Regions from separate parts of the Streptomyces nidicola genome, predicted to be linked through region 1. Evidence: riboswitches for the same ligand, from Rfam matches in the RefSeq annotation. Region 1 holds a riboswitch; the other holds the start of a gene.
What was found. A riboswitch is a leader RNA that binds a small molecule or an ion and turns the genes downstream of it on or off. The one in region 1 is predicted to bind cyclic di-AMP.

Region 2: linked by a shared signal. The riboswitch ahead of ACOKM3_RS12790 (M23 family metallopeptidase) and the one ahead of ACOKM3_RS08945 (M23 family metallopeptidase) in region 1 are both predicted to bind cyclic di-AMP.

Annotation. Positions count from the first base shown of each region.
Region 1 covers NZ_JBNBPI010000001.1:1,905,844-1,913,567, reverse strand. The annotation lists gene ACOKM3_RS08965 (DUF6126 family protein) at 1-47, shown strand, start outside; gene ACOKM3_RS08960 (ABC transporter ATP-binding protein) at 217-1,047, shown strand; gene ACOKM3_RS08955 (FtsX-like permease family protein) at 1,044-3,569, shown strand; gene ACOKM3_RS08950 (tyrosine-protein phosphatase) at 3,693-4,490, opposite strand; cyclic di-AMP (ydaO/yuaA leader) riboswitch at 4,874-5,045, shown strand; gene ACOKM3_RS08945 (M23 family metallopeptidase) at 5,049-5,831, shown strand; gene ACOKM3_RS08940 (SGNH/GDSL hydrolase family protein) at 6,050-6,832, shown strand; gene ACOKM3_RS08935 (TetR family transcriptional regulator C-terminal domain-containing protein) at 6,875-7,513, opposite strand.
Region 2 covers NZ_JBNBPI010000001.1:2,816,431-2,824,154, forward strand. The annotation lists gene ACOKM3_RS12775 (bifunctional acetate--CoA ligase family protein/GNAT family N-acetyltransferase) at 1-1,519, opposite strand, end outside; gene ACOKM3_RS12780 (HPr family phosphocarrier protein) at 1,708-1,989, shown strand; gene ACOKM3_RS12785 (GntR family transcriptional regulator) at 2,204-2,890, opposite strand; gene ACOKM3_RS12790 (M23 family metallopeptidase) at 3,112-3,912, opposite strand; cyclic di-AMP (ydaO/yuaA leader) riboswitch at 3,925-4,088, opposite strand; gene ACOKM3_RS12795 (M16 family metallopeptidase) at 4,329-5,696, opposite strand; gene ACOKM3_RS12800 (M16 family metallopeptidase) at 5,714-7,057, opposite strand; gene ACOKM3_RS12805 (DNA gyrase/topoisomerase IV subunit A) at 7,378-7,724, shown strand, end outside.

The sequences.
Region 1 (7,724 bases):
TGGCCGGATTCATCTACTTGCTGTTCACGCTGGGCGGGAATCAGTGAGGCGGTGCGCCGTGGGGCGGTCCGCGTGAGGCGGGGCCGCGTGAGGCGGGACCCCCTACTGCGGTAGCACCTCCATGTTGGCTCCTGGGTATGACGCCAGGCGCCCGGCCGTTCTCGCACACTCCTCCCCGTCAGAGCGAGGAAAAGTACGAGAGGGCGGGACAGGGCCATGAGGCTACGCAGGGGCAAGCAGCGGACGATCGAGGACGACCGGCCGGAGGCACGGGCCGGCACGCCGGGTCTCGCTGTCGAACTGCGCGGTGTGCGGCGGCAGTACGGGCGCGGGGCCGGTGCGGTGCACGCTCTCGCGGGCGTCAACCTCGCTCTGCCGCGCGGCACGTTCACGGCCGTGATGGGGCCGTCCGGGTCCGGCAAGTCCACCTTCCTGCAGTGCGCCGCCGGGCTCGACCGGCCGTCGGCGGGATCCGTGCACCTTGGTGGCACGGAGATCACCGGCATGAGCGAGAACCGGCTCACCGAGCTGCGCCGCAGCCGCCTCGGCTTCGTCTTCCAGGCGTTCAACCTGCTGCCGTCGCTGACCGTGGAGCAGAACGTGCTGCTGCCCATGCGGCTCGCCGGGCGCCGCCAGGACCGCCGCCGGGCGGCCGCGATGCTGGCGCAGGTCGGGCTCGCGGACAAGGCGCGGCGCCGGCCCGGCGAGCTCTCCGGTGGCCAGCAGCAGCGGGTGGCCGTCGCCCGCGCCCTGGTCACGAGCCCCGACGTGGTGTTCGCGGACGAGCCCACCGGCGCCCTCGACACCGGCACCGCGGCGGAGGTCCTGGGCCTGCTCCGCAACGCCGTCGACCACCTCGGCGCCACCGTCGTCATGGTCACCCACGATCCGACCGCGGCCGCCTGGGCCGACCGCGTGCTGTTCCTCGCCGACGGCGCTTTCGCCGACAGCCTGGAGCGCGGTTCGGCGGAGCAGATCGCCGCGCGGATGGCGACGCTCGCCGTCCGTTCCTCCCGCGCGGGCGCGATGGCGGGGGCGGCGGCATGAGGAGCCTTGCCCCCAACGGCCTCGCGCGTGCGGCTGTGCGCTTCAAGCCCGCCTCGTTCGCTGGCACGTTCGTCGCGCTGCTGATGTCGGCGCTGATCGTCGCGGCCTGCGGCACCCTGCTGGAGACCGGCGTACGTGCGTCGGTTCCGGCGCAGCGGTACGCGAAGGCGCCGGTCGTGGCGGCGGCGGACCAGTCCGCGCGGGTCGTCACCGACACCGTCGACGGTCCTGAAGAGACCACGTACCCGCTGCCGGACACCGCGCGCGTGGACGCGGGGCTCGCGGCGAAGGCGGCCCGGGCGCCCGGCGTCGAGGCTGCGGTGGCGGACTTCACCTTCCCGGTGCGGCAGAGCTCCACCTCGTCGAGCGCGCTCACCGGCCACGGCTGGGGCTCGCACGCTTTCACCGGGACCGCGCTGTCCGCGGGCGCCGCGCCGCGCACGGGAGAGGTGGCGCTCGACGCCGCCGCGGCCCGCACCGCGAAGGCCCACGTCGGCGACACCGTCGCGCTTGAAACGGCGGCGGGGCGCGCGGAGTTCAGGGTGTCCGGTCTTGCCAGGGCCGGGGCCGGGGACACCGCAGGGGCAGGCAAGGCGGCGGGCGGCGGGGCCACGGCCTGGTTCGCCGACGCGGAGGCCCCCGCGCTGTCCGGGCACCCCGGCAAGGCCGAGGCCATCGCCGTACTGGCCAAGGACGGCGCCGACACCGGCGCCCTCGCCACCGCTGTCGAGAAGGCACTGACCGGCTCCGGCGCGCAGGTGCTCACCGGTGACGACCGCGGCGAGGTCGAGGACCACGGCCTGGCCTACGCCAAGGAGAACCTCACCGCGCTCGGCGGCTCCTTCGGCGGGATCGCCACGCTGGTCGCCGTCTTCACCGCGGCCGGCACGGTCGCCCTCTCCGTCGGCCAGCGCACCCGCGAGTTCGCGCTGCTGCGTGCCGTTGGCGCCACGCCGCGGCAGATCCGCCGTGCGGTCGCCTCCGAGGCGCTGCTCGTTGCGCCGCTCGCCGGGGTGCTCGGGTGCCTGCCGGGCATCGGGCTCGCGCACTGGTGGTTCGGGCAGCTGAAGGACCGCGGGGCCGTCCCGCAGGCGGTCGAGCTGCACGTCTCGTGGATCCCGCTGGTCGCCGCCGTCGGGACCGGGCTGCTCACGGCGCTCGGCGCCGGGTGGATCGCCGGGCGCAGGCCCGCGAGGATCAAGCCGGGTCAGGCGCTCGCCGAGGCCTCGGTGGAGCGGCTGCGCCCGGGCGTCATCCGTACCGTGCTCGGAGTCGCGGCCCTCGGCGGCGGCTCGGCGCTCGCGGGCGTCGCGGCCTCCACCGCCGGAGCCGACGCGGCGAACGCCTCGCTCGGCGTCGTGATGCTCTTCATGCTCGCCGTCGCGCTGCTCGGCCCGCTGGTGGCACGGCTGTGCGCGGCGCTCTTCGGCCTGCTGCTGCGCGGGGGAGACGCCTCGGCCTCGCTGGCGGCCGCCAACTCCCGGACGAATTCCCGCCGGTTGGCCTCCGCGATCACGCCGATCGTGCTGGCGATGGCCTTCGCCTCGACGCTGGTGTTCATGCACACGAGCGAGAGCAAGGTCTCCGCGGACCAGTTGCGCGAGGGCATCACGGCGGACCACGTCGTCACCGACCCGGCGGGACTGCCCACGGGCGCCGCCGACCGGGCGGCCCGCGCTCCCGGCGTGGACGCGGCCGTGAGCCTGCTCGAGACGCAGGTGCTCGTGCCGGTCGACTCGGGCGGCGAGACGTCGTTGCAGGCAACGGCGACGCAGGGCATCTCGGGCTCCGGCGCCGAGCTGGCCAAGGTGCAGGACCTGGATGTGCGCGGCGGCAGCCTGGACCGCGTGGGCGCGGGCCGCATCGCCATCGACAAGACGCTTGCCACGGCGGCGAAGGTGCAGGTCGGCGACAGGCTGCCGCTCTACCTTCCCGACGGCACGAAGGCCCGCCCGGAGGTCGCCGCGGTCTACGGCCGGGGCCTCGGCCTTGCGGCGGTGACCATGGACCGCGCGTCCCTGGCCGGCCACGTCACCTCGGGCTTCGACGGCACGCTGCTGGTGCGCGGCGGCGACGTCGGGCCGCTCGCCGCACTGGGCAAGGTCACCGACGCCTCGGGCTATGCCGTCGCGCAGAGCGCGGACAGCGAACTCGGCGCCTGGTCCAACTACATGATGGCCGCGGTCCTGGGCGGCTTCGCCGCCGTCGCCGCGGTCAACACCCTGGTGATGACGGTCCTGGACCGCCGTCGCGAACTGACGGTGCTCCGCCTCGTCGGCTCCACGCGCCGCCAGGTGCTGCGGATGCTGCGTTGGGAGAGCCTGCTGGTGTCGGCGGCGGGGGTGGCGCTCGGCACCGCCATCGCGCTGATCACGCTGACGCCGATGATGCGCGGCATGACGGGGGAGTCCCCGTACATACCGCCGCTGCTGTACGGCACGTTCGCCGCGAGCGCGGTGTGCCTCGGGCTGCTCGCCGTAACCCTCCCTGCCCGCGCGGCACTTCGCGACAGGGAGGGGTGACGTCGGACACGGGGCCGAGGTTCGGGGCTGCGGCTCAGGCCCGGGCCCCGGCCTCGGTCGAGAAGGCGGTGCCGGGGCCTCAGGTGCCGGGCCTCAGGCGCCGGGGGCCTCAGGTGCCGGACCTCAGTCGAGAAGGCGCTCGCGCAGCCGCTCCCGCGTCGCCGAGGTGAGCTTCAGGCCCTCTTCGAGGTAGCGGTCGGTGCTGCCCCACAGTTCGTCGATCGTCTCGAGGCCCGCGTTGAGGTACTCGATGCGGGCGTCGAAGAGCGGGCTGAGCAGCTCCATGATCTCGGGGGAGTAGGCGTCCTTCGCGGTGGCGGTGCGGCGCACGTTGTAGCGGCGGTGCTTCTCGTTGGACTTGAGGTAGTCCGCCTCGATGGCGTCGCGCTCCACGCCCACCGCGAGCAGTGTCACCGCGATCGACAGGCCCGCGCGGTCCTTGCCCGCCGCGCAGTGCATCAGCGCGGGGAGGCTGTCGTCGGCGAGGGAGTGCAGCACGCGGCTGTGCTCGGCGGTGCGCTCCTTGATCATGGTGCGGTAGGACTCGACGAGCCGGTTCGCCGCGCGGCCCTCGGAGAGGATCTGGCGCAGCTGGTCGATGTTGCCGTCGCGGACCATGGTCCAGAATTCGGCGCCGTCGGCCGGGTCGTTGAGCGGCAGGTTCAGATTGCGCACGCCGGGCAGTTCGACGTCCGCGCCCTCCAGCTTCTGGTCCGCGGAGTTGCGGAAGTCGAAGACCGTGTGCAGGCCGAGGGAGGAGAGGAAGGCCGAGTCCTCGGCCGTGGCGTGGGCGAGGTGACCGCTGCGGAACAGTACGCCCTGGCGCACGCGCCGGCCGTCCACGGTGGGCAGGCCGCCCACATCTCGGAAGTTGCGCACTCCGGTCAGCTCGGGCTCGGTGGACGGTGCGTGCTGCGTCACAGGGGCTCCTCCCAATCGGTGCACCGGCGTTGGGTCGCCGGCGGGCGCGCTCCTGACGATACGACATCGGTTCCACAGGCAACCATCTATCCGATTCGCCCTGATCCGTGCCAACTGTGCATGGATCGAAGGGGCTTGTGGGCGTGTGCGTGACCGGCTTCATGTTCGTGACGCTGTGTGGCGGGCGGCCGGGATTGCCGCCCCAGTAATCCCCGAAGGTATGGCGTTGGTAAAGCGGCGAATGTCGACGGAGGGTTACACCGGGAAGCCTCAGGATCCCAAGGAATTGGCACCGCAGATGAATTCGGGGTTTGTCGTCGCCATTGCCGTTCGCCTACGGTCACCAATCAATCCGGTCGGAACGCCTAGTCCTGCCGCCGCCCGGATTCCTTTCGACTACCCGTCACGGCAGGAGCGGGGGACCCACACGCAAGACGCCGCGTAGGGGATTTCCCGAAGCGGCTTGGGGTGAAGCCGTGCCCGTACCCCGGGCGCGGCCGGGCATCTCCAGCCCGAACCCGACAGCTCACCTCGTAGGCGACGGAGAGGAAATTCAGCATGCCCGCAAAGGGAAAGCACCGCCTTTCGACCTCCCAGCGCATCGCCCGTGTCGCCGCCGTCGCCTCCGCCGGTGGAGCCGCGCTCGCGCTGCCGCTGATGGGCGCCACCGGTGCGCAGGCCGCGACGTCCGCCCCCGCCGCCGACGCCACGACGTACACCGTCAAGGCCGGTGACACGCTCTCGAAGATCGCCAAGGCGCAGGACGTCGACGGCGGCTGGAAGAAGCTCTACGAGGACAACAAGGACGCCGTCGGCTCCGACGCGGACCACCTCAAGATCGGCGTCAAGCTCACCATCGGTGGCGCGGCCGCCAGCGGCTCCGGCTCCGAGGGCGCGGCCACCGCCACGCAGGCGAGCGCCAAGACCACCGCCTCCGGCGACTACGTGGCGCCGGTCGACGGCGCCAAGGGCACGGGCTACGGCAACTCCGGCTCCATGTGGTCCAGCGGCAGCCACACCGGCGCCGACTTCTCGGTGCCGACCGGCACCTCCGTGAAGTCGATCGCCGACGGCACCGTCGTCTCGACCGGCTCGGGCGGCGCGTACGGCAACGAGGTCGTCATCGAGCACGCCGACGGCCACTTCTCCCAGTACGGCCACCTGTCCTCGATCGGCGTCGCCCAGGGCGACACCGTGACGGCCGGCCAGGAGATCGCCAAGTCCGGCGCGACGGGCAACGTGACCGGACCGCACCTGCACTTCGAGGTCCGCACGACCGCGGACTACGGCTCGGACATCGACCCGATCGCGTACCTGAGCGAGCACGGTGTGAACGCCTGAGACATCTCGTAGCGGTCGCGACCGCTCGCCCGATGCGGCGCCCGGAGAGCTCCCCGGGCGCCGCATTCGCGTTCCCGCGCTTATTCCCCAGGTGGCGAGTGGGTTATCTCACCACGCGTCAACCCCTGGCTACGGTCGCGTAGGTCACAGTCGAGGGTGAAAGATGTGTGGTCGTGGCAAACGAATCGAGAGCACTCACGGAGACACTCAACGGCACGATCCGGTCCTACGCGGCCGTGGGCGACAGCTTCACCGAAGGAGTCGGTGACCCCGGGCCCGACGGAAAGTTCGCGGGCTGGGCCGACCGGCTCGCAGTCCTCCTGGACGACCGTGTCCCCGAGGACACCTTCAAGTACGCGAACCTGGCCGTGCGCGGCAAGCTCCTCGACCAGATCGTCGCGGACCAGGTCCCGAAGGCGGTCGAGCTCGCCCCCGACCTGGTGACCCTGGTCGCCGGCGGCAACGACATCATCCGCCCCGGCACCGACCCGGACGACGTGGCCGAACGCTTCGAGAAGGCCGTGGTCCAGCTCACCGAGGCGGCCGGCACGGTCATGGTGGCCACCGGCTTCGACACCCGTGACGTGGCCGTGCTCAAGCACCTGCGCGGCAAGATCGCCACGTACAACATGCATGTGCGGGCGATCGCCGACCGGCACGGCTGCCTGATGCTCGACCTGTGGTCCCTGAAGTCCATCCAGGACCGCAGGGCCTGGGACGACGACCGCCTCCACCTGTCGCCCGAGGGGCACACGCGGGTGGCGCTGCGCGCCGGTCAGGCGCTGGGTATCGACGTGCCGGCCGACCCCGAGCAGGCGTGGCCGCTGCTGCCGCCGCGCGGCACGTTCGAGGTGCGGCGCGACGACATGCACTGGGCGCGCGAGTTCCTGGTGCCGTGGATCGGGCGCCGGCTTCGCGGCGAGTCCTCCGGCGACCGGGTGCAGGCGAAGGGCTTCGTGGACCCGCACGCGGTGAAGGCGCACCTGGAGGCGGCGTCCTGACGCGTTGAACCTCCGAGGCGCGGTGGCGCTGACGGCCTCCCGTCAGCGCCCCGCCCCGGTCAACTCCGCGCGCTCGAGCCCCAGTTCACGGGCGAGCGCCTCATCCACCCACTCCTGCATACGGGCCCGCGACACGACGGCCGACCTGGCGCGCCGGTCGTCGTACGCCGTCATCTGCACGGCGAGCCCGTCGAGCAGCGCCGTGAGCCGCAGCGCCGCCGCCATCGGGTCGGCGCAGGCGAACTCGCCCGCCGCCACACCCTCGGCGACCACCTCCGCGAGCGCCGCCTTCCACTGCCGGTCGAGGTCCCGCGTGACCTCCCGCAGCGCGGGCTCGCGCAGCGCCGCCGCCCAGCCCTCGATCCACAGCCGCCACCCCTTGGCCTGACCCGTCGGCGCGTACCAGCGCACCGCGGCGCGCAGCCGCTTCAGGGCCGTCGTGCGGCGGCCGAGCAGCTTGCGCAGATGGGCCAGGTCGCTCTCGGCGGCATGTGCGAACGCGGCCGCGACGAGCTTCTCCTTCGTCGAGAAGTGGTACAGCACCAGCGCGTTGCTCACGCCGAGCGCCGATGCCACGTCGGCGATGCGCACGGCGGCCACCCCGCGCGCCTCGATCTGCTCGATGGCGGCCCCCAGCAGCTCTTCGCGCCGCTCGGCCACGCTCAACCGGACTCTGGTCACGCCGCAAGCCTAGTTGTTCCCGTGTGCCGACTCGTTCACGTGCAGGACTCTTGACGGCTCGCCGCCGCACAGGTCACAGTCACGTCACGTTCCACTACTGACTGGCTGTTCAGTCAATAAGTCGGTCGGTCGGGGGTAAGCGCGGCCCGAGCAAGACCCGCAATGCCCGTCAGTGCAGTCCTCGTTCGTACTCGTCCGTCCCGTCCGTCCT
Region 2 (7,724 bases), 910 kb from region 1:
GGGCCAACAGGAGGCCGGTGTCCACGAGTTCGGTGATCGTGTCGACCCGGATGACCCCCGCCTGGCGCAGCAGCGCGGACACGGTGGCGTACGGGAGGCGGGTGGCCCGCACCGCGTGGCCCGTGGGCGCGATGCCGCTGTGCCGGGCGCCCTGCACGACCACCAGGGGCTTGGCGGCGGCGGTGCGGCGGGCGAGGCGGGTGAACTTGCGGGGGTTGCCGATCGATTCGAGGTACATGAGGGCGACGTCGGTGTCCGCGTCGTCGTACCAGTACTGAAGGACGTCGTTCCCGGACACGTCCGCGCGGTTGCCCGCGGAGACGAACGTGGAGACGCCGCTGGCCCCGGTGACTCCCCCGCCCCTGCGGTGCAGGCGGGACAGGAGCGCGATGCCGATGGCGCCGGACTGGGCGAACAGGCCGATGCGCCCGGGGCGCGGCATCTCGGGGGCGAGCGAGGCGTTGAGCCGTACTTCCGGTGACGTGTTGACGACCCCGAAGGCGTTCGGCCCGATGATGCGCATTCCGTAGCTGCGGGCCTGGCGGACCAGGGCACGCTGGCGCTCGCGGCCCTCGTCGCCGCTCTCCGCGTAGCCGGCGGAGACCACGACGAGGCCCTGCACGCCGCGCTCGCCGCACTCGGCGACGACCTCGGGGACGTCCGGGGCGGGCACGGCCACGACGGCCAGGTCGACCGTCTCCGCCGGGTCGATGTCGCGTACGGAGCGGTGCGCGGGCACGCCGTCGATCTCGGTGACGTCATCCCCGAACGCCTGGTTCACCGCGTACAGGCGGCCGGTGAAGCCCGCGTCCTTCAGGTTGTCGAGAACGCTGCGGCCCACTCCTCCGGCCGCGCGTCCCACGCCGATCACGGCGACGGAGCCGGGAGCGAGCAGGCGCTGCACCGAGCGGGCCTCGGCGCGCTGCTCGCGCGCGTGCTGCACCGCGAGCGAGGCCTCCGTGGGCTCGATGTCGAACTCCAGGCGGACCACGCCGTCCTCGAAGCTGCGCTTCTGCGTGTATCCGGCGTCCCGGAACACCTTGATCATCTTGCTGTTGGCGGGCAGCACCTCGGCGGCGAACCGGCGGATGCCCCGCTCGCGGGCGACGGCCGCGATGTGCTCCAGGAGGGCGGAGGCGACGCCCCGGCCCTGGTGGGCGTCCTGCACGAGGAAGGCGACCTCCGCCTCGTCGGCGGGCGCGGTAGCCGACATGCCCTGCTCGTTGATCCGGTCGTAGCGCACCGTGGCGATGAACTCGCCGCCCACCGTGACCGCGAGACCGACCCTGTCCACGTAGTCGTGATGGGTGAAGCGGTGCACGTCCTTGGCGGACAGGCGGGGGTAGGGCGCGAAGAAGCGGTAGTACTTCGACTCGTCCGAGACCTGCTCGTAGAAGCTGGTCAGATGCTCGGCGTCCGCGGTCGTGATGGGCCTGATCCGCGCGGTGCCGCCGTCGCGCAGCACCACGTCGGCCTCCCAGTGGGCGGGGTACGCATGGCGGTCCGACGGGGTCTCCATGCCGCAAGGGTAGGGCCGGGCACCGACAGATGACGGTCGGTCGTACGGGTCGCGGCCCGTGCGTACGGAGGGCACCCTATGGAGGACCGAAGGGCCGTGCCGGTGAGGACCTGGGTCCGCGTCACGCACGCCTCCCGATATGGAACACTGGTCTAGACAACCGTGAGACACCTGAAGGGCAGCATCACATGGCTGAGCGCCGCGTCAACGTCGGCTGGGCCGAGGGCCTCCACGCCCGCCCCGCTTCCATCTTCGTCCGCGCTGCCACGGCCGCCGGCGTTCCCGTGACGATCGCCAAGGCCGACGGCAACCCCGTCAACGCCGCCTCCATGCTGGCCGTGCTCGGCCTGGGCGCGCAGGGCGGCGAGGAGATCGTGCTGGCTTCCGACGCCGAGGGTGCGGACGCCGCGCTCGACCGTCTGGCGAAGCTGGTCGCCGAGGGGCTCGAGGAGCTTCCCGAGACCGTCTGACACAAAGACAAAAGCAGTACGGCTGAGCCGCGCGTTCCCCTTCGGGACGCGCGGCTTTTTCGTTCGCTATTGTGGCACGTTCGTTCACAATTGCGGCACGCCCGTTCGCTATTGCGGCGCGAATTGGGCGGCGGGAAATAGGCAGCGGAAATTCATCCGCACCCCGTTCAACCCATTCACCGAATAGTGCACTTCTTTGTATACGGCGCTGTTGTTAAACCTGGCGCCCCACCGTGTTGACTGCATGTTGCGAAGTCCTCACATGCTCGCCCGCGCGGGGGACGCGCAGCCTGTGGGCGGCCGTCGCACGCTCCGCGTGCAGGGTGGCCAGGGCGCGGGCACGCTCCGCGTCGCCGCGCGCCACGGCGTCGACGATGGCGCCGTGCTCGGCCCAGGACTCGGCCGGCCGGGCCGGGCTCTCCACGGCGTACATCCAGGCGATCTTGTGGCGGAGCTGGGTGAGCAGGGTGATCAGGCCGGGACTGCCGGAGGCCTGCGCGAGCGTCTCGTGGAACCAGCTGCCGAGGGAGCGCAGATCCTCGCTCTGGCCCCGTCGGGAGCGCTCCTGACCCAGCCTGACCAGGCCACGCAGCACCTTGAGGTGGGCCTCGGTGCGGCGCTGCGCGGCGCGGGCGGCGCCCATGGGTTCGAGCAGCATGCGGATCTCCAGGAGGTCGGCCGCCTCCCGCTCGGTGGGTTCGGCCACGCACGCGCCCGCGTGCCTGCGCGTGACGACGAACCCCTCCGCCTCCAGGGTGCGCAGCGCCTCACGGACGGGCACGCGCGAGACCCCGTAGCGACGCGCGAGCAGTTCCTCGGTGAGCCTGCCGCCGCGCTCGTAGACGCCGGCGACGATGTCGTCACGGATCGCTGTGCATACCGACTGCGCGGGAATGCGCATGACTCGACCTCCGCCTCAATGCCCGCGATACGCGGCCGATTGACGCCCGGTCAAGCGCGAATGACACGTGGCCGGAACGTTTACCCGGTGACTCTATTCCACCGGGCTTGAATTTCCGACGAGGGAACTGAATCCAGGGATATTTTTTGGACAGTGCAGACCCGCACACGCGAAAGCCCCGGCTCGGTGAGCCGGGGCTTTCGTGGAGTGTGGCTGACGGGTCAGACGTTCACACCGTGCTGGCGCAGGTACGCGACGGGGTCGATGTCCGAGCCGTAGTCGGGGCCGGTGCGGGCCTCGAAGTGGAGGTGCGGGCCCGTGACGTTGCCGGTGGCTCCGGAGAGGCCGATCTGCTGGCCGGGGGTGACGTCCTGGCCGACGGAGACGCCGATCGAGGACATGTGACCGTACTGGGTGTACGTACCGTCCTTCATCTTGATCACGACGTTGTTGCCGTACGCGCCGCCCCAGCCGGCCTCGACGACGGTGCCCATGCCGACCGCGTGCACCGAAGTGCCGCTGGAGGCGTGGAAGTCGATGCCGGTGTGGCTGCCGGAGGACCACAGTCCGCTGCCGGCCTGGTAGGCCGTGGAGACGTACGAGCCGGAGATCGGCGACACGAAGCTGTTCAGGCGCTTGCGCTCGGCCTCGCGGGCGGCGCGCTCCTTGGCCTCGCGCTCCTTCTCGGCCTTCTCGGCGGCCCGCTTCTTGGCCTCCGCCTCGGCCTTGCGCTTGGCCTCCGCGGCCTTCTTCTTGGCCTCGGCCTCGGCCTTCGCCTTGGCGGCGGCCTTCTGCTGCGCGGTGGCCTGCGCGTCGATCTGCTCGGCCAGGGAGTCGCCGATGGCCACGGCCTGCGTGAGGCCGTCGTGCGGGGCTACCGCGGTGTCGGCGGCGAGTGCGGGGGCGGCGAGGCCGCCCACCACGCCCGTCGTGGTGATCGCGGCGACGCCGGCGACCTGAGCGGTGGTACGCGTCAGGCGGCTGGGACGGCGGTGCTTCCCGGTGGCACGGGTGAACGCCATGAAGTGGCTGGTCCTTTCCTTCCTTCTCGCCTACCGGGTTAGCTGACGGGTTCGGAGCAGGAAGGTCTCCTACAGGCCCCCTCCCCTTACGGGAAGAGCGCCCGATTCACCCCAGGGACTTCGGTGGGTCCCCGGCTCCCCTGGCTCGCACCATGGGGACTCGGCGATGACTGTCCGGTGTCGCGGGCGCGACGTACGTCTGGCGGACAGCCGGAGGGAACGCTAAGCGGGGCGTCTTTGGATCGACAAACAGAACCCGGCTTTTGTAGTGCACGCCACAGGGCAGACAGGCAACCACCACATCAATTCGGACATTTGCGAGCGTGTGGTGATTGAAGACGACCGTGACGGACGCCACGAAGCCCCGGCCGCCGATGCCGGCGCCGGGGCTTCGTGGTGTGCCGCGGGAGACGAGCTCAGCTCTCGACCACCGTGACCTCGCCGATGCCGAGCGCCTTGACCGGCTCCTCGATCTGCGCGGCGTCACCCACCAGGATCGTCACCAGGCGGCCCGCCGGGAACGCGCTCACGACGGCGGCCGTGGCCTCCACGGTGCCCGTGGCGGCCAGTTGCCGGTACACTTGCGCCTGGAAGTCGTCCGGCAGGTGCTGCTCGACCTGGTCGGCGAGGGTGCTCGCGACAGCCGCCGCGGTCTCGAACTTCAGCGGGGCCACGCCCACCAAGTTCTGTACGGCGGTGTCCCGTTCGGCATCCGTGAGCCCCTCGGCCGCCAGCGTGCGCAGGACCTTCCACAGGTCGTCGAGCGCGGGCCCGGTGTTCGGAGTGTCCACCGAGCCGCTGATGGCGAGCATCGCGGCGCCGCTGCCGTCGGGCGCGGAGCGCAGCACCTGGGCGAAGGAGCGCACTCCGTAGGTGTAGCCCTTCTCCTCGCGCAGGACGCGGTCCAGGCGCGACGTGAGGGTGCCGCCCAGGCAGTACGTGCCGAGGATCTGCGCGGCCCACACACGGTCGTGCTTGTCCGGTCCGACCCGGCCCATGAGCAACTGCGTCTGCACGGCACCGGGACGGTCCACGATGATCACGCGGCCGGTGTCGTCGGCGACGACCGGCGGCACGGGGCGCGGCTCGGCGGTGTCGCCGGTCCAGGCGCCGAGCGTGTCGGCGAGGAGGGCGTCCAGGTCGATGCCCCTCAGGTCACCCACGACGACGGCCGTGGCGGTGGCGGGGCGTACGTGCCGGTCGTAGAAGGCGCGCACGGCCGCCGCGTCGATGGCCGAGACGGTCTCCTCGGTGCCCTGGCGCGGGCGCGACATACGCGCGTCGGCAGGGAAGAGCTGCTTGGAGAGCTCCTTGGCGGCGCGCCGGGCCGGGTTGGCGGCCTCGTGCGGGATCTCGTCCAGGCGGTTGCGGACGAGCCGCTCGATCTCGCTGTCGTCGAAGGCGGGGGCCCGCAGCGCGTCGGCCAGGAGGGCGAGGCCCTTGGAGAGGCGGGAGGCCGGCACTTCGAGGGAGGCACGGACGCCGGGGTGGTCGGCGTGCGCGTCCATCGTGGCGCCGCAGCGCTCCAGCTCGGCGGCGAACTCCTCGGCGGAGTGCTTGTCCGTGCCTTCGTTGAAGGCACGCGCCATGATCGTCGAGACGCCGTCGAGGCCCTTCGGTTCCGCGTCAAGCGGTGCGTCCAGGTGCACCTCCACGGCGATGACCTGCTGTCCCGGCCGGTGGCAGCGCAGCACCGTCAGGCCGTTGGGGAGCGCGCCGCGCTCCGGGGCCGGGAACGCCCAGGGCTTGGGCTCCCCCGCCTGCGGCCGCGGGTGGAAGTCCATGTTCGCGAGCTGCTCGGTCACTGGCCCGCCTCCTCGGCGATCTCGGCGTTCTCGGTGTCGGCGGGCGCGGTCGGCTCGTACACGAGGGACGCGCGGTTGTCGGGACGCAGGCGCGCCTTGGCGATCTCCTGGACCTCCTCGGCGGTCACGTCCAGGACGCGCCCCACGGCGGTCAGGGCGAGCTGCGGGTCGCCGAACAGGACGGCGTAGCGGCACAGCTCGTCGGCGCGCCCCGAGACCGTGCCCAGGCGGTCCAGCCACTCGCGCTCCAACTGCGCCTGGGCGCGCTCCATTTCCTCGGGGCTCGGGCCCTCCTCGGCGAACCGGGCGAGCTCCTCGTCGACGGCGGCCTCGATGACCGGCACCTCGACGTCTCCGGAGGTCTTCACGTCCAGCCAGCCCAGGGAGGGCGCTCCGGCGAGGCGCAGCAGACCGAAACCGGCCGCCACGGCGGTGCGGTCACGGCGTACGAGCCGGTTGTACAGGCGCGAGGACTCGCCGCCGCCGAGGACGGTGAGGGCGAGGTCGGCGGCGTCGCACGCGCGCGTGCCGTCCTGCGGGAGCCGGTAGGCCGACATCAGGGCGCGCGCCGGGACCTCCTCCTCGACGACCTCGCGCTGCTGCTCGCCGATGACCTCCGGGAGGGCACCGTCGCGCGGGGCGGGCTTGCCGTCATGGCCGGGGATCGAGCCGAAGTACCGCTCGACCCAGGCCAGCGTCTGCTCCGGGTCGATGTCGCCGACGATCGACAGCACCGCGTTGTTGGGCGCGTAGTAAGTGCGGAAGAAGTTCCGCGCGTCTTCGAGGGTGGCCGCGTCCAGGTCGGCCATGGAGCCGATGGGCGTGTGGTGGTACGGGTGCCCCTCGGGGTACATGAGGGCGGTCAGCTTCTCGAACGCCGTGCCGTAGGGCACGTTGTCGTAACGCTGGCGCCGCTCGTTCTTCACGACGTCCCGCTGGTTCTCCATCGACTCGTCGTCAAGGGCCGTGAGGAGCGAGCCCATGCGGTCGGCCTCCAGCCACAGCGCGAGCTCCAGCTGGTGGGCGGGCATGGTCTCGAAGTAGTTGGTGCGCTCGAAGCTCGTCGTACCGTTGAGCGAGCCGCCCGCGCCCTGGACGAACTCGAAGTGCCCGTTGCCGTGCACCTGCTTCGAGCCCTGGAACATCAGGTGCTCGAAGAGGTGAGCCAGGCCCGTACGGCCCTTGACCTCGTGGCGCGAGCCGACGTCGTACCAGAGGCAGACCGCCGCGACCGGGGTCAGGTGATCCTCGGAGAGCACCACGCGCAGGCCGTTGGCCAGCCGGTGCTCGGTCGCTGTCAGGCCGCCGGAGCCGGCCTCGGCGGTGGCCGTGTGACCCATGGGCATGTACGTCCCTTCGATCGCGGTGCAACGCGAATTCGCGGTGAGCTCTGGACTGCGGCAGGTCCTGGAACCAGGTCATGGAACCAAGTCCTGGAACACTGAACTGCTGCGAGTGCTGCCACTGTATGCAAGCGTGCTGGCACCTGGCGAAGTTCCCGCCGGGGCTACGCCGTGAGCGAGCAGTCGGCCCTCTCGGGGCCGCGCGACACCCGGTACTGAAGGGCCGCGAGCGGCGTTGTCAGTGCGGCGGTCCACAATGGTCCGCGACAGTTCCCGTTCATGTAACCGTTCTTGTAGGTGAAGGAGCCGCAGCAGCGATGGCCCGCCGCAGCACGAAGACCCCGCCGCCCGACGACTTCGAGGAGAAGATCCTCGACGTCGACGTGGTCGACGAAATGCAGGGCTCCTACCTGGAGTACGCGTACTCGGTCATCTACTCACGCGCCCTGCCCGACGCCCGCGACGGGATGAAGCCCGTCCACCGTCGGATCGTCTACCAGATGAACGAGATGGGCCTGCGCCCCGAGCGCGGCTTCGTGAAGTGCGCCCGCGTCGTCGGCGAGGTCATGGGTAAGTTGCACCCCCATGGCGACTCGTCGATCTACGACGCACTGGTGCGCCTCGCCCAGCCGTTCTCCATGCGCGTCCCGCTGGTGGACGGGCA